DNA from 4 places in the Streptomyces sp. BRA346 genome. Region 3 is predicted to be linked to each of the others. Evidence: riboswitches for the same ligand, from Rfam matches in the RefSeq annotation. Region 3 holds a riboswitch; each other region holds the start of a gene.

Region 1 (5,910 bases), on a different contig from region 3:
TACGGACACCAAATCCCGTATGGCGAAAGGGAGTACGGTCGAAAACCAGCCGTTCTCACACCCGTGTGCCCGTGTCACCGTGAAGCCCGCCTCAGTTCATCTTCCGTTCACCCAGTTTCCTTACGTTCACCGTGCACTGACAGCCCTCCGAACTGATTGACCGGGTGTATGGAACACATCACGCTTCTCATCGGGATCGTGATCGTCACGGCCTTGGTGTTCGACTTCACGAACGGCTTCCACGACACGGCCAACGCCATGGCCACCACCATCTCCACCGGAGCGCTCGGTCCCCGGGTCGCGGTGGCGATGTCGGCAGTCCTCAACCTCGTCGGCGCCTTCCTGTCCGTGGAGGTCGCCAAGACCATCTCCGGCGGAATCATCGACGAGGGCTCCGGCATCCAGCCCGAAGTAATCTTCGCGGGGCTCGTCGGCGCGATCCTCTGGAACCTGGTGACCTGGCTGGCCGGTCTCCCGTCCAGTTCCTCGCACGCCCTCTTCGGCGGCCTCATCGGCGCCACCGTGGTCTCCGTCGGCATGGACGGGGTCAACGGCGACGCGATCGTCATGAAGGTCCTCATCCCGGCCGTGGCCGCGCCGGTCGTGGCGGGCATCGCCACGGTGGCCGCCACCCGGCTCACGTACCGGCTGGCCCACAACCGGGCCGCGGAGGACACCGCGAAGGGCTACCGCGCCGGGCAGATCGCCTCGGCCGCTCTGGTCTCCCTGGCGCACGGCACCAACGACGCCCAGAAGACGATGGGCGTCATCACCCTCGCGCTGGTCACCGGCGGCGTCATCGCGCCGGACGCCGACCCGCCCATGTGGGTGATCGTCTCCGCCGGTCTCGCGATCGCGCTCGGCACCTACCTGGGTGGCTGGCGCATCATCCGGACCATGGGCAAGGGCATCACGGACATCCAGCCGCCGCAGGGCTTCGCCGCCCAGACCGGCGCCGCGACCGTCATCCTGGCCTCGTCCCACATCGGCTTCGCGCTGTCCACCACGCAGGTCTGCTCGGGTGCCGTCATGGGTGCGGGCGTCGGCCGCAAGGGCGGTGTGGTGCGCTGGTCGACCGCGGGCCGCATGGTCGCCGCGTGGGCGCTGACCCTGCCGGCCGCCGGTCTGGTGGCCGCCGCCGCGGCACTGCTGGCCGACCAGGGCAACGGGGGCATCGCCGCGGTCGCCGTCCTCGCGGTGGTGGGCTGCGGTGTCATCTGGGTGCTGTCGCGCCGCAAGCCGGTGGACGCCACCAACGTCAACGAGCCGGGTGCGGATTCCGCCGAGCCGGTCGGTGTCGTCACCGCCGCCGTGCGGTCGGTGGCCCCGCCGCCCGCCGGAAAGAACACGTCGGCCTCTTCTGACGGCACCGGCGGCACGGATGCCGCAGACGCCTCGAAGAACACCTCGGACTCGACGTCCACCGGGGACGCCTCGTCCGAATCCGCCCCGACCCCCGCCACCGCGGGATCCCGTTCCACCAGCTGACAGGGAGCACACGCAATGCACATCGACTGGGCGGCCCTCGGCCAGGTCTTCGGCGTCAGCCTCGCGGTGACGGTCGGCGTCGTAGGGGTCTTCACCCTGGGCATCATCGGCACCTCCCGTACGGCGCAGCCGCAGCCCCAGGCCGCCGCGGGCGGCGCGTCCCCGGTTGCGCGCACCGGCGCGTACGCCTGTTTCGCGCTGTGCGCCGCGGTGGTGGCGTACGGCATCTATCTGATCGTGGCCTGAAACCAACGGAGGCCACGCAAGCCGCGGGGCGGTGGGCGCTGTTCGGCGCCCACCGCCCCGCGGTCGTTCCCACGGGGGCCCTGTGGATCTCGGCACACTCTGGCATCGCAGGTCAAATGCGAGTTGACGGCCATTCGCGCCCCATGGTGGACTTCCCGAGCCAAACGGCGGCAGGAGAGGAAGCCGGTGAGAATCCGGCGCGGTCCCGCCACTGTCACCGGGGAGCGCTCTCCCCTCACCGCAAGGGGTCACGGCCGTCCGTACGCCAGGAGGGCTGGAAGACCGGGAGAGCCGCGGATCCGGGAGCCAGGAGACTCTCACCGCCGGTCACGTCGAGCCAGGGCGCGGACCCTGAGTGAGGACATACCGCCATGCCCGGCACTGCCACGCCGTCAGCTCCCCCTGTTCGTGTGCCCCGCCGCAGAGGCATGACGGCGGTCTGAAGGATGCGTGCCGACCACGCCTCGTACGCGTGCGGCGCCGCACTCGGCTTCCTCGGCGACCTCGCCGTAGGCGATCCGCGCCGCGGCCATCCGGTGGCCGCGTTCGGACGCGCCGCCGCGGCCGTCGAGCGACGGCTGTGGCGCGATCACCGCGGTTCCGGGGCCCTGCACACCGCGCTGTGCGCGGGCGGCGCGGCCGCCGGTGCCGCGCTGCTGGCGCGTACCGTACGCGGCTTCACGGGCCGCCGCCGTACGACGGCCGATGCCGCGCTGACCGCCGCCGCCACCTGGGCCGTGCTGGGCGGCACCTCGCTGGTGCGGGAGGCCCGGGCCATCGGTGACGCGCTGGCCGCCGGGGACGTCGACGCCGCGCGGGAGCGGCTGCCGCATCTGTGCGGACGCGATCCGCAGGCGCTGGACGCGCAGCAGATCGCGCGGGCGATCGTCGAGTCGGTGGCCGAGAACACCTCGGACGCGGTGGTGGGCGCGCTGGTGTGGGGGGCCGTGGCCGGGGTGCCGGGGCTCGTCGGCTTCCGCGCCGTCAACACCCTGGACGCCATGGTGGGCCACAAGTCGGCCCGCTACCGCCGGTTCGGCTGGGCCGCGGCCCGGCTGGACGACGTCGCGGGCTGGCCCGGCGCCCGGCTCACCGCCGCCCTGGCCGCCCTCGCCGGGCCCGATCCGCGCGGCGCGTGGCGCGCCTGGCGCGAGGACGGCGGACGCCACCCGAGCCCCAACGCGGGCCCGGTGGAGGCGGCGTTCGCGGGCGCGCTGGGGGTCCGGCTGGGCGGGACGCTGGCGTACGCGGGCCGGGTCGAGCACCGCCCGGTGCTGAACCCGGGCGGCCGCCCCGTGGCGGCGGCCGACATTCCGCGGGCGATCCGCCTCTCGCGGCGGGTGTCGGCGCTCGCCCTGCTCGCCACCGTCGTGGCTCGCTCCGGAGCCGGTCGGGGCTCCGGAGCCGATCAGGAAGGGGTGAACCGATGACCCTGGGGGGCGGACTGCTCGTCGCGGGAACGACTTCGGACGCCGGGAAGAGCGTCGTCACCGCGGGCATATGCCGCTGGCTGGCGCGCAAAGGGCTCCGGGTCGCCCCGTTCAAGGCGCAGAACATGTCGCTCAACTCCTTCGTCACCCGGGAGGGCGCCGAGATCGGGCGCGCCCAGGCGATGCAGGCCGCGGCCGCGCGCGTCGAACCGAGCGCCCTGATGAACCCTGTCCTGCTGAAGCCGGGCAGCGACCGCAGCAGCCAGGTGGTGCTGCTCGGCAAGCCGGTGGGCGAGATGAGCGCGCGCGGCTACCACTCCGAGCGGCGGCGTGAAGGGCTGCTGGAGACCGTCACCGACTGCCTGAGCGAGCTGCGGCGCACCCATGACGCGGTGATCTGCGAGGGCGCGGGCAGCCCGGCCGAGATCAATCTGCGCCGCACCGACATCGTCAACCTCGGTCTCGCCCGGGCCGCGGGGCTGCCGGTCGTCGTGGTCGGCGACATCGACCGCGGCGGCGTCTTCGCGTCGTTCTTCGGTACGACCGCGCTGCTGTCCCGCGAGGACCAGCGGCACATCGCCGCCTATGTGGTGAACAAGTTCCGCGGTGATGTGAGCCTGCTGGAACCCGGTCTGGTCATGCTGCGCGACCTCACCGGACGGCCGACCGTGGGTGTGCTGCCGTACGCGCACGGCCTCGGCATCGACGAGGAGGACGGCCTGCGCGTCTCGCTGCGCGGCACGGTGCGCGAGAGCGTCGTCGCACCGCCGTACGGCGCGGACGTGCTGCGGGTCGCGGTGGCCGCCGTACCGCTGATGTCCAACTTCACCGACGTGGACGCGCTGGCCGCCGAGCCGGGCGTGGTCGTGCGCTTCGTGGACCGGCCGGAGGAGCTGGCCGACGCCGATCTGGTGGTGCTGCCGGGCACCCGGGGCACCGTGAAGGCGCTGGAGTGGCTGCGGACACGCGGTCTCGCCGACGCGATCGCGCGGCGGGCCGCGGAGGGGCGGCCGGTGCTCGGGATCTGCGGCGGCTTCCAGGCGCTGGGCCACGCGATCGAGGACGAGGTCGAGTCGAAGGCCGGGACGGTCGAGGGCCTCGGGCTGCTGCCCGTACGGGTCCGCTTCGCGGCCGAGAAGACCCTGGCCCGGCCGGTGGGCGAGGCACTGGGCGAGCCGGTGGCGGGCTACGAGATCCACCACGGGGTCGCCGAACTGCTCCACGGGGGCGACGAACCCTTCCTGGACGGCTGCCGGGTGGGCCCGGTGTGGGGCACCCACTGGCACGGCTCGCTGGAGAGCGACGGCTTCCGCCGTGCCTTCCTGCGGCGGGTCGCGGAGGCGGCGGGCCGGGCGTTCGTGCCCGCGCCGGACACCCGCTTCGGGGCGCTGCGCGAGGAGCAGCTCGACCGGCTGGGCGATCTGATCGAGGAGCACGCGGACACGGACGCGCTGCTGAGGCTCATCGAGGACGGCGTACCGGACGGGCTGCCCTTCGTGCCGCCCGGGGCGCCGGGAGGAACGGATTGAGCACGACGAGACGCGAGCCCGCACGCACCGACCGCGCACGCACCGTAGGAGGTTCCGAAGCATGACCACCGCTGCCTACCCGTTCACCGCGGTCGTCGGAATGGACGACATGCGGCTCGCCCTGCTCCTCAACGCCGTCTCGCCCGCCGTGGGCGGGGTGCTGGTGCGCGGCGAGAAGGGCACGGCCAAGTCGACGGCCGTGCGCGCGCTGTCCACGCTGCTGCCGCCGGTCGACGTCGTGCCCGGGTGCCGCTTCTCGTGCGATCCCGCCGCGCCCGACCCGGGCTGCCCGGACGGGCCGCACGAGACCGCCCCCGGGGACGCGCGCCCCGCGCGGATGGTGGAGCTTCCGGTCGGCGCGTCCGAGGACCGCCTCGTCGGGTCGCTGGACATCGAGCGGGCGCTGTCGGACGGGGTCAAGGCGTTCGAGCCGGGGCTGCTCGCGGACGCCCACCGCGGGGTGCTGTACGTCGACGAGGTCAACCTGCTGCACGACCACCTGATCGACCTGCTGCTCGACGCGGCCGCCATGGGCGCCTCCTATGTGGAGCGCGAGGGCGTCTCCGTACGGCACGCCGCGCGCTTCCTGCTGGTGGGCACCATGAACCCGGAGGAGGGCGAGCTGCGGCCGCAGCTGCTGGACCGCTTCGGGCTCACCGTCGAGGTCACGGCGTCGCGGGACACCGAGGAGCGGGTCGAGGTGGTGCGCCGAAGGCTGGCGTACGACGAGGACCCGGCCGGGTTCGCCGCGCGCTGGGCGCGCGAGGAGGGCGAGCTGCGGGACCGCATAGCGGCGGCGCGCGCCCTGCTGCCCGCCGTCCGGCTGGGCGACCGCGCGCTGCGGCAGATCGCCGCGGTGTGCGCGGCGTTCGAGGTGGACGGGATGCGCGCGGACATCGTGACGGCGCGTACGGCGACGGCGCTGGCCGCCTGGGCGGGCCGGACGGACGTACGGACCGAGGACGTACGGCAGGCCGCGCTCCTGTCGCTCCCCCACCGGCGTCGGCGGGCGCCGTTCGACGCGCCGGGGCTGGACGAGGACAAGCTGGACGAGGTGCTGCGGCAGTTCGAGGACGAGGAGCCGGAGTCCGAGCCCGAACCCTCTGATGCTGATGAGGGGCCCGATGACGACCCCGACGGGCCAGGCGGGGGCGGAGGGTCCGACGGCGGGGACGGCCCCGACGGGCCCGGCGGTGGCCGCCCGCAGGAGGGCGAGC
Region 2 (5,910 bases), on a different contig from region 3:
GGCCTTGTCGGGGTTGAGGCGGACACCGTAGGCGGGCGGCACGTCGGCGTGGCGTGCCAGCCGGTAGCCGAGGGCCGTCTCGCCGCGCCGCCGCGCGGCCTCGATGACCGTCGCGAAGTTGGCCTCGGCCCCGGGCACCAGGTAGTTGGTGGCCGGTTTGAGGTAGATCTCCGAGCCCTCCGGGTCGAAGAGGTCGATGAACACCGTGTACAGGTCGCGGTTCTCGGTCAGCTGGGTCAGCAGCAGGCTGATCACCTTGGTGCTGACGATGAAGTCGTCGGCCTTGGTGACCTGGGCGATCTCCCGGTTGCTGTCGTCGTTCATCTCCGTGACGATCGAGTACGGGTCACCGAGCCGCACCTCGATGTCGCGCAGGTGCAGCAGCGTCACCAGCGTCCGGTCGTCGGAGCGCCGGGGGTCGATGGTGTCGTCGGACAGCACCACGATGTGCTGGTAGCGGCCGAGGTCGAGGGCCTCCAGGGACGACCTGCGGGTCGGCTCGCACCGCTTGTGGCCGACCGTCAGGTTCTTCAGCCCCTCCGGCACTCCCTTCCGCGGTAGCCGCGGCGCCGCGATGTCCACCGCCGAGCCGGGTTCGACGAAGCTGTCCAGCAGCGTGATGAGCTTCGACGTCCGGGAGTTCCAGCCGATCACCAGGGTGCGGTCCGGCACCGGCGGCCGCCCGGGCGCCGTGGTGATCGCCGACGGGACGATCCCGGGCGGGGTCTCGGCGGGGCGTATCAGCAGATCGTCCTCGGCCATCACCAGCAGCTGGTCGTCGGCGCGGACCACGGTGTCCATCGGCGGGTTGAGCAGCACCTCACCGTCGCCGCGGCGCAGCCCGGCGGCCATGCCCTGCGTGTAGTGGGCCAGGGTGTCCGCGTACGTCGCACCCGCCAGCGCGGGCTGCGTGTGGAAGTAGAACTCGTTGCCTTCGAAGCTGAGCAGTTCGTTGAAGACGCTGGACAGCCCCGACTGCCGGTGCGCCTGGGCGATGAGCCGTACGGCGATGTCGTCGGCGTCGATGATCAGCGCGTTCGTACCGGCGGCGAGACGGGCCGCGGGCAGGTTGTCCGAACTCTCCACGGCCGCCACGACGTTCGGCCGCGCGCCCTTCCACTTCCGGCTGTTGAGCAGCAGGAGCACCTTGATGACGTCCGTGTCGGTGTCGTCCCCGACCGGCGGCAACACCATGATCGACTTGGCGGTGTCGGGGCTCACCAGCTCCAGGTCGCGCCGCTCCAGCGGACTTCCGGAACGGCAGATCACCCGGGTGCGGCCGGTCACGGGGATCCTGTCGCGGATCTGGTCCTCCATGTCGACCTTGTCGTGGTCGGCGAGGATCACCACACAGGAACGGCGGGCGCTCTGGTTGGCCTCCACCAGCTCGGCGATCACCGTGAACACCTGGTCCGACCAGCCCAGCACGATCGTGTGGCCGCGCTCGATCAGCCGCGACCGGCCCTTGCGGAGCATCTGGATCCGGTTCTCCAGGCCCGTGGTGAGCACACCGATGAGCGCGCTGACGATGAAGATGCCGCCGATCGTGACCGTGAGCATCAGCACCAGGAACAGCGGGTGGCCCGTGTCCCCGCCCATGGTGCCCGGATCGAGCGTGCGCAGCAGGCTCATCCACACCACGCCCGTCCAGCCGCCGCTCTTCCGGGTGTCCTCGTGGGAGAGGGCGACCACCAGCGTGGAGACCACGGCGATCAACGCGAGGGAGGCGAGGCCGAGCCAGCCGATCAGGGCGGGCGTCCCCCGGTCCATGGTGCCGTCGAACCAGTACCGCAGCCGGTCCCGCAGCCTCATCGCACGTCCCCTATCCCCCCGGCCACCCACCGGTCTTACGGTCTCCCAGAGCAGTTGATCATTCTCGCAGGGTTACGGGGGTGCGGCTGCCGGGCGACGGGGCGCCCGCGCGGTCACCAGGCGGCGTGGGCCTGCGGGCTCCCGGTCTCGACGGTCGGTTCGCCGCCCGCCTCGGCGAACGCCTGGAGCGCCTCGATCAGATGACGGCGCTGTCCGGCGGGCATGACGCCCACGATGCGCGCGATCTCCCGGCGGCGCCGCTCGGTGACCTCGGCCACGACCCACCGCCCGGCCCCGGTGAGCGAGATCATGCTGGTACGCCGGTCCTCGGCGGAGACGCCGCGCGCGACCACGCCCGTCGTGACCAGGCGGTCGATCATGCGCATCGCGGTCGACGGCTGGACGCCCAGCTCCCCGGCCAGCCCGGACAGGCTCAGCGGCCCTCCGCCGTCCAGGACGACCAGCATCCGGAACTGCGGCAGCGTCAGGGACTCCTCCACCGCGGCCAACGACCGGGCGGAGACGGCGACGAGCAGCCGGGACGCGGTCAGCACGGCGGTGACCATCGCCTCGGCGTCGGATTCGGAGATTCCGGCCTCGGAGGCCGCGGAGGCTGTGGAACCCCCATCGGATGCTGAGGAACGGCGCGCCATACGCCCTTTCTCCCCCTGCCGCTGTGGAGGGGGTGCCCCGATCCGGCACCACCGCCTAGGCTGGGCCCCGCAGCTGGTTCGCCCTGCCCGCCAGGCAGGCGCGTCGTAAGAGGGAACCCGGTGGAAATCCGGGACTGCCCCGCAGCGGTGAGCGGGAACGACCGCCGTCATACGCACTGGGTCCGGGAGACGGGCCCGGGAAGCGACGGCCAGTAGGTGCCTCGTACGTGCACGACGTCACGAGGTGTGCCCGCGAGTCCGAAGACCTGCCCGTTGCCCGTGCGCGACCGATCGCGCGCGGAGATCCCGGTGACCTCGAGGGCGGGTCGGCGTACCCAGCAGGCGGACGCGCGCGTATCGGACGCGCGGACGATCCGCCCGGTTCGTCACTCCTTCGCGCCCCCGAATCCGGCCGGGATCCCCAAGGGACACGCTCGCGAAGGAGAGCTACGTGACAGCGACATCCGCGGCCGCCGCGGCGGCACGGGCCACCGTGTACGGCTACCCCCGCCAGGGACACCACCGCGAACTGAAGAAGGCCGTCGAGGGCTACTGGAAGGGCCGGGTCGGCGCCGGCACCCTCCGGGAGACCGCCGCGATGCTGCGCGCGGCGAACTGGCGGCAGCTGGCCGACGCCGGTATCGACGAGGTGCCGACCGGCGACTTCTCGTTCTACGACCATGTGCTGGACACCAGCGTCATGGTCGGCGCCGTACCGGACCGCCACCGCGCCGCCGTCGACGCCGACGCGCTGGACGGCTACTTCGCCATGGCGCGCGGCACCCAGGAGGCCGCGCCGCTGGAGATGACCAAGTGGTTCGACACCAACTACCACTACCTGGTGCCCGAACTCGGCCCCGACACCGTCTTCACCGCCAACGCGGCGAAGCAGGTCGCCGAGCTGTCGGAAGCGGTCGCACTCGGGCACACCGCCCGCCCTGTGCTGGTCGGCCCCGTCACCTACCTCCTGCTCGCCAAGCCCGCGCCCGGCGTCGCGCCGGACTTCGAGCCGCTCACCCTGCTGGACCGGCTGCTGCCCGTGTACGCGGAGGTGCTGGCCGATCTGCGGGCGGCCGGCGCCGCGTGGGTCCAGCTGGACGAGCCCGCGCTCGTCCAGGACCGCACCGCCGCCGAACTGAATGCCGCCGCCCGCGCGTACCGCGACCTGGGCGCCCTCACCGACCGCCCCCGGCTGCTGGTCGCCTCGTACTTCGACCGCCTCGGCGAGGCCCTGTCCGTCCTGGCCAAGGCCCCCGTGGACGGGCTGGCGCTCGACTTCACCGGGCCCGCCGCCGCCAACCTCGACGACCTCGCCGCCGTCGGCGGACTGCCCGGCAAGCGCCTGGTCGCGGGCGTCGTGGACGGCCGCAACGTGTGGATCAACGACCTCGCCGCCTCCCTGTCCAGGCTCGGCACCCTGCTCGGCTTCGCCGACCGGGTCGACGTCGCCGCCTCCTGCTCCCTCCTCCACGTCCCCCTCGACACGACGGCCGAACGCGACATCGACCCCCAGATCGCCCGCTGGCTGGCCTTCGCCCGCCAGAAGGCCACCGAGGTCGCGACCCTCGCCCGCGGCATCGCCCAGGGCACCGGCACCATCGCCGCACAACTCGCCGCCAACCGCGCCGACCTGGCCTCCCGCGCCACCTCCACGCTCACCCGCGACCCGGCCGTACGCGCCCGCGCCGAGGCCGTCACCGACGCCGACGCCCGCCGCCCCGAGCCGTACGCCGAGCGCGCCCCCGCCCAGCGCGCCCGGCTGCGGCTGCCCGCGCTGCCGACCACCACCATCGGCTCGTTCCCGCAGACCAGCGAGCTGCGCACCGCCCGCGCCGACCTGCGCGCCGGAACGCTCGACACCGCCGGATACGAGCAGCGCATCGCGGCCGAGATCCAGGACGTGATCTCCTTCCAGGAGAAGACGGGCATCGACGTCCTGGTGCACGGCGAGCCCGAACGCAACGACATGGTCCAGTACTTCGCCGAACAGCTCACCGGCTACCTCGCCACCCGGCACGGCTGGGTGCAGTCCTACGGCACCCGCTACGTCCGCCCGCCGATCCTGGCCGGCGACATCTCCCGGCCCGAGCCGATGACGGTGCGCTGGACGACGTACGCCCAGTCCCTCACCGACCGCCCGGTCAAGGGCATGCTCACCGGCCCCGTCACCATGCTGGCCTGGTCCTTCGTCCGCGACGACCAGCCCCTCGCCGACACCGCACGCCACGTCGCCCTCGCCCTGCGCGACGAGGTGTCCGACCTGGAGGCCGCGGGCACCCCGGTCATCCAGGTCGACGAACCCGCCCTGCGCGAAACCCTGCCCCTGCGCACCGCCGACCGCCCGTCCTACCTGGCCTGGGCCACCGAGGCGTTCCGCCTCACCACCGGCGGCGTGCGCGCGGACACCCAGATCCACACCCATATGTGCTACGCCGAGTTCGGGGACATCCTCCCGGCCATCGACGACCTCGACGCCGACGTCATCAGCCTGGAAGCCGCCCGCTCCCATATGCAGGTCGCCACCGAACTCGCCGACGCCCACTACCCCCGCGAGGTCGGCCCCGGCGTCTACGACATCCACTCCCCCCGTGTCCCCGGCCCCGACGAAACCGCCACCCTCCTCCGCACGGCCCTCGCCGCCATCCCCGCCGACCGCCTCTGGGCCAACCCCGACTGCGGCCTGAAGACCCGCGCCTGGCCCGAGGTCCGCGCCTCCCTGGAGCACCTGGTCGCGGCGGCCCAGGAGGTCCGCTCCACGCTCTGACTGTTATTGCGAATTACTTGCAATAACATCTGCTCTGCATCAAGCTGAAGAGGTACGGGGTCGGCCCGACCACCCTTCGGGACCCGCGCCTGGGTCGGTCCGGGCACGTCCTTCCCGATAGGTGATCGCCTTCTCACACGGCACCCGCCGGACGTTGGCCGACCCCGTTCAGCTGTGCCGAGCAGCCCCCAGGCGCCGGGCGCGGGCCGGGATCACCTCGCTAACGTGCCCGGATGGTGACCTACGACGAGCTCACGCCGCTGGAACGCCGCGTGTGGGATGCCTTCCCCACCGGCGCTGCCGTCGACTTCCGCGCCGCGCCCGAGGAAGATCCGGCGGAAGGCGCGGACTGGGGACCGGCCTGCCGGGGCTGAGCGCGGTCGGGACCCAGTTCGAGAGCTTCGTCGCGTTGAGCGAGTGCCGCGCGACCGGGATGGTCAGCTTCAGCTCGGCCCGGATCGCCCGCACCCTCTATCCGGACCGGTTGTCGGTCGAATCGGCGCATGCCGAGGAGCAGGGAGTCGCCGTCGCGCTGAACCACACGGTGATCGGTGACGCGGTCGTGGCCACCGCCCTGTCCGCCCGCGGTGAGGTACGCCTGGACGGAGCCACCGTGACCGCCCAGGTCGCGATGTCGTCGGCCCGCCTGCACCATCCCGGCGGCATCGCCCTGAACGCCGA
Region 3 (5,910 bases):
ACGGCGTCGGCCAATTGCTCTGCTGCCACGTCTGTCACGCCGTCGTCTGTCGCGCCGTCCGGCTCGCGCGTGTCGCGCACGGTGAGCCGGTAGTCCGTATCGGACGTGGCCAGCGCGTCCACCCAGCGGCCGCCGGGGTGCCCGCAGCGCCGCTCGCAGCCGGAGAAGTACACCGGTGGCGTGTCGCCGGAACCCTGCGGCGTGTCGGCGGAGCGGGGGGCGCCCGCCACCGCGCGCGCCGCGTGGGCGCGCACATCGGCCAGGGACTTGGCGCAGCCCGGCCGTCCCGTGCACGCGCCGACCCCGACCCACGGGGAGCCATGATCGGTCACCAGCCCCGCGTCGGCCGCCTCCCGCGCCGCGGCCGCCACGCCGTCCGCGGTGAACCCCGGGAGCACCACGCCGCGCCAGGGTGTCACACGCAGCTCACCCGACCCGCCCCGGGAGGCGAGCCCGGCGAGCAGCCGCCACTGCGCCGCGCCGACCCGGCCCAGGGGAACGAGGACCGACACGGCGTGGCGCCCGTCCGGCCCGGACACGACGCCCGGCGCGGGCGGCGCGCCGGGCGCCAAGTCCCGGCCGGTCCGTCCGATACGTACGGCTTCGACGCCCGCGTCCGCGAGCCGCGCCGCCAAGCCGTCGGCGGTCACGGCGTGTTGCGCGGGCAGTTCGCGCACCCGCCACGCCCGCGTGCCGCTCGCCCGGACCCGGGCCAGGAACTCCGCGGCGGCCAGCGCGGCGGCACGCGGCGCGTCCCGCCCCCGCACCTCCAGCGCAGTCCCGTCGGCCTCGGCCCCGGGCCCCACCCGCAGCACCGCTCCGCCGTCCCGCGTTGCGATCAATGTCACATCCGCGCCGAGTGCGGCGACATCGCCCCGGCCGTCGTCCATCGCGAACAGGAAACGACCCGACAAGCCGGACAACTCTTCCCATGTCCCGGCGCACAGAGCGGCGTCCAACTCCCGTGCCCACGCGGTGACATCGCCGTATCCGGCGCCGTCGAGGCCGCCCAGCGGGGACGCCACGATGTTGCGCACCCGGTCGAACCGGTCGGAGGGGAGCAGCCCGGCGGCCCGCAGCGCCGCCGCCAGCTCGCCGCCGCACGCCGCGTCCAGGCCGCGGACCTGGAGATTGCCCCGTGAGGTGAGGTCCAGCCGACCGTCCCCCAGCTCCTCGCTCGCCCCTGCCAGCGCCCGCGCCTGACCGGCCGTCAGCAGGCCGCCCGGTATCCGGACGCGGGCCAGGGAACCGTCGTCCGCCGGGTGCAGCCGCAGTGCGCCGGGGCAGGCGTCATCGCGTCCGCGCGCCCTCGGCGAGGGCGCTTCATCCGCAGGTGGGATGGTTGTCGGGGGGAGGGACATGGCGGCGAGCATACCGACGTCCGGTCGGCCCGCACTGTCCCGTGCCAGGTCAGCAACGCCTACTATGCTCTGCGGCGGGCCGTCTGGCCCGCCGGACGCTCAAGACGGCGTTCAAGACGCACAAGACGGCGTCAAGGGGAGGAAACCGGTGCGAATCCGGTGCGGTCCCGCCACTGTGAGCACGGCAGCCCGCCGTGCGAGCCAGGAACTCCCGCCGTCTTCCAACCCGCCCGGGGCGCGGACCCCGAGGAAGGCGCTGAGCCATGATCCTGCTGCTGTCGACGTCCGACACCGACCTGCTCAGTGCCCGTGCGGCCACGGGCCCGGTGCCGTACCGCCTCGCCAACCCGGCGCGGCTCGCGCTCGACGATCTGCCCGGGCTCCTCGACGGTGTCGACCTCGTCGTCGTGCGGCTGCTCGGTGGCATCCGCGCCTGGGAGGACGGCCTCGAAACCCTGCTCGCGGGCGACCTGCCCGTCGTCGTCCTGACCGGTGAACAGGCCCCTGACGCCCAGCTCATGGAGGCGTCCACGGTCCCCGTGGGGATCGCCGCCGAGGCGCACGCCTACCTCGCGCACGGCGGGCCCGCCAACCTGGGCCAGCTGGCCCGGTTCCTGTCCGACACCGTGCTGCTCACCGGCCACGGCTTCGAACCGCCCGCCACCGCCCCCACCTGGGGGCCGCTGGAGCGCACCGCGCGCGAGGACGTCACCGGCCCGACGATCGCCGTGCTCTACTACCGCGCCCACCACATGAGCGGCAACACCGCCTTCGTGGAGGCGCTGTGCCAGGCCGTCGAGGACGCCGGGGCCCGCCCGCTGCCGCTGTTCGTCGCCTCTCTCCGGTCTCCCGAGGCCGAGCTGATCGAGGCGCTCGGCGCGGCCGACGCCGTCGTCACCACCGTGCTCGCCGCGGGCGGCACCCGCCCCGCCGAGGCGTCGGCGGGCGGCGACGACGAGGCGTGGGACGCGGGCGCGCTCGCCGCGCTCGACGTCCCCGTGCTCCAGGCGCTGTGCCTGACCTCGCCACGCAGCGCGTGGGAGGAGAACGACGAGGGTCTGTCGCCGCTGGACGCCGCGACCCAGGTCGCCGTCCCGGAGTTCGACGGACGGCTGATCACCGTGCCGTTCTCCTTCAAGGAGGTCGACGAGGACGGCCTGCCGGTCTACGCCCCCGACCCCGAGCGCGCCGCGCGTGTCGCCGGAATCGCGGTACGACACGCCCGGCTCCGGCACATACCGGCGGCCGACAAGCGCCTCGCGCTCGTCCTGTCCGCCTACCCCACCAAGCACTCCCGGATCGGCAACGCGGTCGGCCTCGACACCCCCGCCAGCGCCGTCGCCCTGCTGCGCCGACTGCGCGCCGAAGGGTACGACTTCGGCCCCGAGGAGGGCGAGGGCGCGCTTCCGGGCCTGGCCTCCGGCGTCGGCGACGATCTGATCTACGCCCTCATCGAGGCGGGCGGCCACGACCAGGACTGGCTCACCGAGGAGCAGCTGGCCAAGAACCCGGTCCGCATCCCCGCCGCCGACTACCGCCGCTGGTACGCCACGCTGCCGCAGGAGCTGCGCGACGCGGTCGAGGAGCACTGGGGCCCGCCGCCCGGCGAGATGTTCGTGGACACCAGCCGCGACCCCGACGGCGAGATCGTCCTCGCCGCGCTGCGCCACGGCAACCTCCTGGTCGTCATCCAGCCGCCGCGCGGCTTCGGTGAGAACCCCATCGCCATCTACCACGACCCCGACCTGCCGCCCTCGCACCACTACCTGGCCGCTTACCGCTGGATGGCGACCCCCGAGGCCGACGGCGGCTTCGGCGCCGACGCCATGGTGCACCTGGGCAAGCACGGCAACCTGGAGTGGCTGCCCGGCAAGAACGCGGGCCTGTCCGCCGCCTGCGGACCCGACGCCGCGCTCGGCGACCTGCCGCTGATCTACCCCTTCCTGGTCAACGACCCCGGCGAGGGCACCCAGGCCAAGCGGCGCGTCCACGCCACCCTGGTCGACCACCTCGTACCGCCGATGGCCCGCGCCGACTCCTACGGCGACATCGCCCGGCTGGAACAGCTGCTGGACGAGTACGCCGCCATCTCCGCGATGGACCCGGCGAAGCTCCCCGCCATCCGCGCCCAGATCTGGACCCTGATCCAGGCCGCCCGGCTCGACCACGACCTGGGTCTTGAGGAGCGGCCCGACGACGAGGGCTTCGACGACTTCCTGCTGCACGTCGACGGCTGGCTGTGCGAGGTCAAGGACGCCCAGATCCGCGACGGTCTGCACATCCTCGGCGGCGCGCCCACCGGACCCGAGCGCGTCAACCTCGTCCTCGCCATCCTGCGGGCCCGCCAGATCTGGGGCGGTACTTCGGCGCTCCCCGGGCTGCGCGAGGCGCTGGGCCTGGACGAGTCGGCCGCCACCCGCACCGGCGCGGACGAGGCCGAGGAGCGCGCCCGCGCCCTCGTCCAGGCGATGGAGGACGCCGACTGGGCCCCGGAGGCCGCCGAGAAGGCCGCCCTGGAGCTGCCCGAGGCCCAGCGCCCCGGCGTCACCGCGATCCTGGAGTTCGCCGCCCGCGAGGTCGTGCCGCGCCTGGCCGCCACGACCGACGAGATCGACCACACCGTCCACGCCCTGAGCGGCGGCTTCGTGCCCGCAGGGCCGTCCGGCTCGCCGCTGCGGGGCCTGGTCAACGTCCTGCCGACCGGCCGCAACTTCTACTCCGTCGACCCCAAGGCCGTGCCCAGCCGCCTGGCCTGGGAGACCGGCCAGGCGCTCGCCGACTCGCTGCTGGAGCGCTACCGCGCCGACAACGACGGCCAGTACCCGCGGTCGGTCGGCCTGTCGCTGTGGGGGACGAGCGCCATGCGCACCTCCGGCGACGACGTGGCCGAGGCGCTGGCGCTGATGGGCATCCGCCCGGTGTGGGACGACGCCTCGCGGCGCGTGACGGGACTCGAACCCGTACCCGCCGACCAGTTGGGCCGCCCGCGCGTCGATGTCACGCTGCGCATCAGCGGCTTCTTCCGCGACGCCTTCCCGCACGTCGTCGGGCTGCTGGACGACGCCGTACGGCTCGCCGCGTCCCTGGACGAGGCCGACGACGTCAACTACGTGCGCGCCCACACCCGCGCCGACCTCGCCGAGCACGGCGACGAGCGCCGCGCCACCACCCGCATCTTCGGCTCCCGGCCGGGGACGTACGGCGCGGGGCTGCTCCAGCTCATCGACAGCCGCGACTGGCGCACCGACGCCGACCTCGCCGAGGTCTACACGGTGTGGGGCGGCTACGCCTACGGCCGCGGACTGGAGGGCCGCCCGGCGCGCGAGGAGATGGAGAGCGCGTACCGCAGGATCGCGGTCGCCGCGAAGAACACCGACACGCGCGAGCACGACATCGCCGACTCGGACGACTACTTCCAGTACCACGGCGGCATGGTCGCCACCGTGCGCGCCCTGAAGGGCACCGCCCCGGCCGCGTACATCGGCGACTCCACCCGCCCCGAGACGGTGCGCACCCGCACCCTGCACGAGGAGACCTCGCGGGTCTTCCGGGCCCGGGTGGTCAACCCGCGCTGGATCGAGGCGATGCGCCGGCACGGCTACAAGGGCGCGTTCGAGCTGGCCGCCACCGTCGACTACCTCTTCGGCTACGACGCCACCACGGGCGTGGTCGCCGACTGGATGTACGACAAGCTCGCCCAGACCTATCTGCTCGACCCGGAGAACCGCGCGTTCCTGGAGGAGGCCAACCCCTGGGCGCTGCACGGCATGGCCGAGCGGCTGCTGGAGGCCGAGAGCCGCGGTCTGTGGGAGCAGCCGGACCCGGAGGTGCTGGAGCGGGTCCGGGAGCTGTTCCTGGAGACCGAGGGCGGCCTGGAGGGCGGGGACGACTGAGGTCCCCCAGGAAGCAGGACGGGCGGGGGCTCAGCCGGAGGACGGCCGGGCCGCCGCCCGGATCCGGTCCGGCCAGGGGGGACAGTTGACCAGTTCGGTCCACTCGCGGTCGTAAGCCCCGGGCACCGCCCGCCCCGCGGACGACCAGCGCTCGACCAGCGCCGCGTAGATCGGTACGCAGCTCGACTGGTGAAGCGTCTGGTGAACCGTTCCGCCTTCGGTGCTCCGGTCCAGCGCTCTGCTCGGCTGCGAGAGAGAACGGCGTCGCATCGTCGTCGTCATGTTCGGCCAACGCGCCGCGCCCCGCGGGGTCACCTCCTTCGCGCGTACCTCACCCGCACCGGCGTGGCCTCGTACGCACCAGCGACCCATGATCGTCCGCCCGGGTGACGTCCGCTCAGGAGCCCGGTGCCCTGTGCGTATTCCGGGCGTGACGCTCCGCCGCGACAATGAAAAGCGTTGCCGAATTCATAAGGCAATGCCACCTGATAACCGTGTCCATTGCAGTCTTTGGAGAATTCTCCGAAGTGCTGTTCAATTGCCGTTGCCCATAAAGCGAGCCGAGGAGGAGCGGGTGGGAGCCCATACGCACGGACACGGCGAGGGCCATGGCGGGCACACGCACGGTGTGGCGGAGAACGCCGACCGCCGGTGGC
Region 4 (5,910 bases), on a different contig from region 3:
CGGCTCCAGGGACGACAGGTCGATCTCCTCGTCGAGGTCGTAAGCGGCGTCCTCGTCCGCGACGATCTCCACGAAGTCCTCGCCCCGCCCCACCCCCGCCAGGAAGTCGCGCACCGCGCCGTCGGAGGGGAAGACGGTGGTGGTGGCGCCGAGTTCCGCCCCCATGTTCGCGATGACGTGCCGGTCCATGGCGGTGAGGGAGGCCAGGCCGGGCCCGTGGTACTCCAGTACGCGGTGGACGCCGCCCTGCACCCCGTGACGGCGCAGCATCTCCAGGATCACGTCCTTGGCGCTGACCCACGGCGGCAGTTCCCCGGTCAGCCGGATGCCCCAGATCGCCGGCATGGTGAGGTGGAGGGGCCGTCCGGCCATGGCGAGGGCGACTTCCAGGCCGCCGGTGCCGATGGCCAGCATGCCCAGGGAGCCGCCCGCGCAGGTGTGGGAGTCGGATCCGGCGAGCGTTCTGCCGGGGGCGCCGAAGTGCTGCATGTGCGTCGGGTGGGAGACCCCGTTGCCGGGCTTGGAGAACCACAGGCCGAAGCGGCGGGCGGCCGAGCGCAGGAAGAGGTGGTCCTCGGCGTTGCGCTCGTCGGCCTGGAGGATGTTGTGGTCGACGTACTGGACGCTGACCTGCGTACGGACCCGGTCCAGCGCCAGCGCCTCCAGCTCCTGCATCACCAGGGTGCCGGTGGCGTCCTGGGTGAGCGTCTGGTCCACGCGCAGCGCGATTTCCTCCCCCGGCCGCATGCTGCCGGACACGAGGTGGTCGCCGATCAGCCGCTGCGTCACGGTGCCGTGTGCGTGGCCATGGGGCAGACCCATAGCGGTACCGCCTTCCCGGTGTGGCGCTGCCGGACGGTCCGGGCGCCACCATGCGGGTTCCCGTTCCGCGGCCGCCATGCCGGGCCCCCCGGCACAGTCACCCGGACGGGCGCCCCGGGCCCGGCGTCAGCCGCCGTCCGCGTCCGCGGCGGCCGGGGCGGTGCGGACGGCCCAGCGCTGTTCGACCTTGGCGATCCGCCAGTAGGCCAGCGCCGCGGCCCACACCACGACGAACAGGCCGACGATGATGAACCCGACGTTGTCCAGGTTCAGCCCGGAGATCCAGCCGGTGACGGCGTCCCGCAGGGCGAGCTTGTCGTGGAGCACGCCCACCAGCTCGATGGTACCGATGAGGAAGGCCACCGCGATCGACAGGCCGGTGATGGCCAGGTTGTAGAAGACCTTGCGGACGGGGTTGGAGAACGCCCACTGGTAGGCGAAATTCATGAAGGTGCCGTCCAGGGTGTCGAACAGGCTCATCCCGGCGGCGAACAGCAGCGGCAGGCACAGGATGGCGTACCAGGGCAGTCCCGCGGCGGCGCCGCTCCCGGCCATCACCATCAGCGTAACCTCGGTGGCGGTGTCGAAGCCGAGCCCGAAGAGGAAGCCGAGCGGGTACATCTGGCCGGGCCGGGTGATGGACTTCGTGAAGCGGCCCAGGACACGGTTCATGAAGCCGCGCGAGTCCAGGTGCGCCTCCAGCTCCGACTCGTCGAACTGCCCGGCGCGCATCGCCCGGAACACCCGCAGGATGCCCAGCAGGGCGACCAGGTTGAGCGCGGCGATGAGGTAGAGGAAGGTCCCGGACACGGTGGTGCCGATGACCCCGAGGACCTGGTGGGTGCCCGAGTCCTCGTTCACCAGGGCGCCCGCCAGCTGCGTACCCCCGGCGACCAGCGCGGCCAGCAGCACCACGACGCTGGAGTGGCCGAGCGCGAACCAGAAGCCCACCGACACCGGCCGCTTGCCGTCGGCCATCAGCTTGCGGGTGGTGTTGTCGATGGCGGCGATGTGGTCGGCGTCGAAGGCGTGCCGCATGCCCAGGGTGTACGCGGTGATCCCGAGGCCGACGCCGAACGTCTTGGCGCCGACCTCGTAGTGCTGCGGCGTGACCACCAGGAAGAGCAGTCCGAAGGCGACGGCGTGCAGGGCGACGATCACCGCCAGCAGCCCGGCGGTCCGGACGGTGTCCTCGCGCCGCCATGCGAATGCGGTGGGCAGGGTCATGCGGTCACGCTCCAGCACCTCGTGGATCACTTCGTGAGATGCCGCGGCCGGTCTCCTGGCTGACGGGTCGACGCGACCGCCCCTGCCTTCCCGGCCGCGCGAGGCGGCCAGTGGCTCCGCGGCCCGGTCCTGCGGCCGCGGAACGGGACGAGAACTCCCCGATCACAGTGGCGAGGGCCGCTCCGGTTTCGCACCGGCTTCCCGAACACCACGGCGCGGCAACTGTAGGCGGCACCCCGCAAAACCGGCAAGTGCCGCACTTTCAGCAGCGGTCACGCACGTGCGGTTCGGCAGCGGTCACGCGCGCGAGGTGAGGATGCTGAGCGCGTTGGCCGCGACGATGGCGCCGATGCTCGCCCACTCGGTCCACCCCAGGCCCTGGCCGAGCAGGATCCATCCGACGACGGCGGCGAGGACCGGGTTGACGCTCATGAAGAGCCCGAAGGTCTGGGCGGGGACGCGGCGCAGCGTGAACAGGTCGGCGAGGTAGGGCACGGCGGAGGAGAGGACACCGGCCGCGATGGCGTAACCGGCCGCCCCCGGCGTCGGCGGGTGCTGCACGGCGATGACGATGCCCACGGGCAGGAACAGCACGGCGGAGACCGCCGCGGCCGCCGCCGACCCCTGCGCCCCGGGGACGCGGCGGCCGACGGTGCGGTTGAGCAGGATGTACGACGCCCAGCAGGCGGCGGCCAGCAGCCCGAGGCCGAGGCCCAGGTAGTCGGTGGAGGGCTGAGGACGCATCAGGGTGACCACTCCCGCCAGCGCGACCAGCGCGCAGCACGCGTCCGTGCGGCGGTGGGAGGCGGACAGGGCGATGGTGAGCGGGCCGAGGAACTCCAGGGTCACCGCGAGCCCGAGGCCGATGCGGTCGATGGCGCTGTACAGGGACAGGTTCATCGCGCCGAAGACCAGGGCCAGCAGCAGCACCGGCCACCACTGCTGCTTGGTGAAGGACCGCATGCGGGGGCGGCCGACGGCCAGCAGGACGATGGCGGCGACGTACTGGCGTACCGCGACGACACCGGAGGCCCCGAGCACGGGAAAGGCGAGGGAGCCGATCGCGGCGCCGGTCTGGTTGGACAGGCCGCTGCCGGCCATGGTGAGCACACCGGCCAGCGGGTGCCCGGCCGGTTTCCGGCCCGGGGCGTCTGGCAGGTCCGGACCGGCGCGGTGTGACGTGGCGGTCGGCTGGGCGGGAGCAGGAGCGGAAGCGGGGGCGTGGGCTGCGTCCATACCCTGATCGTGCGGTCGCGCGGCCGTTGCGCAAAATGCGTTGGACGACGTACCTATACGCTTGGGTTATGGATGTGGAGCTGCGGCAGTTGCGCTGTCTCGTCGCGATCGTGGACGAGGGCACCTTCACCGACGCCGCGATCGCGCTCGGGGTCTCCCAGGCGGCCGTGTCCCGCACGCTGGCCTCGCTCGAACGCGCCCTCGGGGTGCGCCTGTTGCGGCGTACCTCCCGGACGGTGACCCCGACCGGCACCGGGCTGCGGGTGGTGGCGCAGGCCCGGCGGGTGCTGGGCGAGGTGGACCACCTGGTGCGGGAGGCCACGTCTGGTCACACACGGCTGCGGATCGGTTACGCGTGGTCGGCGCTGGGCAGTCACACCCCCGCCTTCCAGCGCCGCTGGGCCGCCGCCCATCCGGAGACCGATCTGCACCTCGTCCGCGTCAACGCCACCACGGCCGGTCTGGCGGAAGGGGCCTGCGACCTGGCCGTGCTGCGCAGGCCGCTGGAGGACCAGCGTTTCGACTCCGCCATCGTGGGGCTGGAGCGGCGGCTGTGCGCGATGGCGGCGGACGACCCCCTGGCCCGGCGCCGCTCCATCAGGCTCGCCGACATCAGCGACCGCACGCTGCTGGTCGACCGGCGGACCGGCACCACCACCCCCGAGCTGTGGCCGCCCGGCTCCCGCCCGGACACCGAGGAGACGCACGACGTCGACGACTGGCTCAACCTGATCTCCACGGGCCGCTGCGTGGGGATGACGGCGGAGTCGACCGCGCACCAGTATCCGCGGCCCGGCATCGTGTACCGGCCCGTGCGCGACGCCGAGCCGATCGCGGTGCGGCTGGGCTGGTGGCGGGACGATCCGCACCCCGCGGGGCAGGCGGTGATCGAGCTGATCACCGCCCTGTACCGCACGGGGTGACCCCGTCGGTCTGCGCCTCAGTAGAAGTGCCGGCGTCCGGCGACCGCGTGACCGGTAGCGCCCAGGGCCCACAGGACCGCCCCGATGGCGAGAAGGACGATGCCGATCGTCCACAGAACGGCGATGCCGGTCAGCAGACCGATGATGAGGAGAATGATCCCGAGGACAATCATGGCGTCCTCCGATTTCACGAGAGTGCTCCACCTCCACTATCTGCCTCTTCCGCCTGCCGTGCCAACAGATCGCACCCCGCCGGGGGCATCCGGGCGCGGCTCGGGCATCGTGGCTCCCGACGTGTTCACCAGGAACCGTGAGGAGTCATCGATGACGACAGCCGAGTCCAGCGAGTCGGCGACCGGGACCGCCGGGCCCGTGGTGCGCGCCGCCGCCGGTGCGGTGCGCGGCCGCCGGGAGGGCGGTCTGGCCGTGTTCCGCGGCATCCCGTTCGCCGAGCCGCCGGTGGGGGACGCGCGGTTTCAGGCGCCGCGCCCCGTGCGCTCCTGGGAGGGGACGCGGGACGCGTACGTCTTCGGGCCGCCGCCCCCGCAGGAGTCGGGGTTCGTGGGCCGCGCCGGGGTCCTGGAGGCGCCGACGGGCGACGACTGGCTGACGGTCAACGTGTGGACGCCCGAGCCGGACCCGGCCGCCCGCCGCCCCGTGATGGTGTGGCTCTACGGCGGCGCCTACAAGCTCGGCCACTCCGGCAGCCCCGGCTACGACGCCCGGCGCATCGCCCGTGACGGCGACGTCGTCGTGGTCACCCTCAACTACCGGGTCGGTATCGAGGGCTTCGCCCACATCGACGGGGCGCCCGCCAACCGCGGCCTGCTCGACCAGGTCGCGGCCCTGGAATGGGTGCGGGAGAACATCGCGGCGTTCGGCGGCGACCCCGGCCGGGTCACCGTCTTCGGGGAGTCGGCCGGAGCCGGATCGGTGGCCTCGCTGCTGGCCATGCCGAGCGCGGCGGGGCTGTTCCGGCGCGCCATCGCGCAGAGCGTGCCGGGCACGTACTTCTCCGCCGAGCTGGCCCGGGACATCGCGGGCGCGCTCGCCGCCGAGGCGGGTCGGCGGCCGACGGCCGCCGACCTGTCCACGGTGGATCCGCGGCAACTGCCTTCCGCGGGCGAGGCGCTGGGCCCCGCCATGCGCCGGTACGAGGAGCGGTGGGGGCAGGTCGTGCACACGCTGACCCCCTTCGCGCCCGTCGTGGACGGCGAGGTGCTGCCGACCACCCCGTGGCAGGCGCTGGCGGCGGGCTCGGCCCGCGACGTGGAGCTGATCGCCGGGCACAACCGGGACGAGTACCGGCTGTTCCTCGCGCTCGGCGAGCAGCTCGGCCTGGCGGGCGAGGAGGAAGCGGCGGCGGCGCTGCGCGCGTTCGGGCCGGGCCCGGACGGCGAACGGGCCTATCGCGCCGCCTTCCCCGAAGCCTCCCCCGCCGAACTCCACGAGCGGGTCCAGTCCGACTGGCTGTTCCACATGCCCTCGCTGCGGCTGGCCGAGGCCCAGGTGGCCGGGGGCGGCCGGGCGCACGTGTACGAGCTGACCTGGCCCGCCCCGGCGGGCGGCGGCGTCATGGGCGCCTGCCACGGCCTGGACATACCGCTGCTGTTCGGCACCTTCGACGCCGACCTCGGCCTGCTGCTGTTCGACGGCTCCGGGCCCTCGCCGGAGGCCGAGGCCCTGTCGTCCCGCTTCCGTA

Evidence for each region. A riboswitch is a leader RNA that binds a small molecule or an ion and turns the genes downstream of it on or off. The one in region 3 is predicted to bind cobalamin.
Region 1: it holds a riboswitch for cobalamin, as region 3 does, so the genes downstream of both, LCH29_RS11820 (cobalamin biosynthesis protein) here and cobN (cobaltochelatase subunit CobN) in region 3, are expected to answer to the same signal.
Region 2: it holds a riboswitch for cobalamin, as region 3 does, so the genes downstream of both, metE (5-methyltetrahydropteroyltriglutamate--homocysteine S-methyltransferase) here and cobN (cobaltochelatase subunit CobN) in region 3, are expected to answer to the same signal.
Region 4: it holds a riboswitch for cobalamin, as region 3 does, so the genes downstream of both, LCH29_RS02315 (HoxN/HupN/NixA family nickel/cobalt transporter) here and cobN (cobaltochelatase subunit CobN) in region 3, are expected to answer to the same signal.

The regions. Positions count from the first base shown of each region.
Region 1 is NZ_JAIWIH010000006.1:439,639-445,548, reverse strand. Features, by position in the region: gene LCH29_RS11830 (inorganic phosphate transporter) at 169-1,488, shown strand; gene LCH29_RS11825 (hypothetical protein) at 1,504-1,734, shown strand; cobalamin riboswitch at 1,865-2,070, shown strand; gene LCH29_RS11820 (cobalamin biosynthesis protein) at 2,181-3,164, shown strand; gene LCH29_RS11815 (cobyric acid synthase) at 3,161-4,693, shown strand; gene LCH29_RS11810 (putative cobaltochelatase) at 4,755-5,910, shown strand, end outside.
Region 2 is NZ_JAIWIH010000022.1:172,498-178,407, reverse strand. Features, by position in the region: gene LCH29_RS25460 (CASTOR/POLLUX-related putative ion channel) at 1-1,812, opposite strand, end outside; gene LCH29_RS25455 (MarR family winged helix-turn-helix transcriptional regulator) at 1,926-2,465, opposite strand; cobalamin riboswitch at 2,523-2,753, shown strand; gene metE (5-methyltetrahydropteroyltriglutamate--homocysteine S-methyltransferase) at 2,917-5,229, shown strand; gene LCH29_RS25445 (hypothetical protein) at 5,463-5,603, shown strand.
Region 3 is NZ_JAIWIH010000015.1:148,234-154,143, forward strand. Features, by position in the region: gene cobG (precorrin-3B synthase) at 1-1,361, opposite strand, end outside; cobalamin riboswitch at 1,471-1,594, shown strand; gene cobN (cobaltochelatase subunit CobN) at 1,625-5,254, shown strand; gene LCH29_RS19960 (hypothetical protein) at 5,285-5,524, opposite strand; gene LCH29_RS19965 (cation diffusion facilitator family transporter) at 5,829-5,910, shown strand, end outside.
Region 4 is NZ_JAIWIH010000002.1:134,596-140,505, reverse strand. Features, by position in the region: gene LCH29_RS02320 (aconitate hydratase) at 1-822, opposite strand, end outside; gene LCH29_RS02315 (HoxN/HupN/NixA family nickel/cobalt transporter) at 949-2,049, opposite strand; cobalamin riboswitch at 2,078-2,277, opposite strand; gene LCH29_RS02310 (EamA family transporter) at 2,347-3,285, opposite strand; gene LCH29_RS02305 (LysR family transcriptional regulator) at 3,354-4,208, shown strand; gene LCH29_RS02300 (DUF6131 family protein) at 4,226-4,381, opposite strand; gene LCH29_RS02295 (carboxylesterase/lipase family protein) at 4,533-5,910, shown strand, end outside.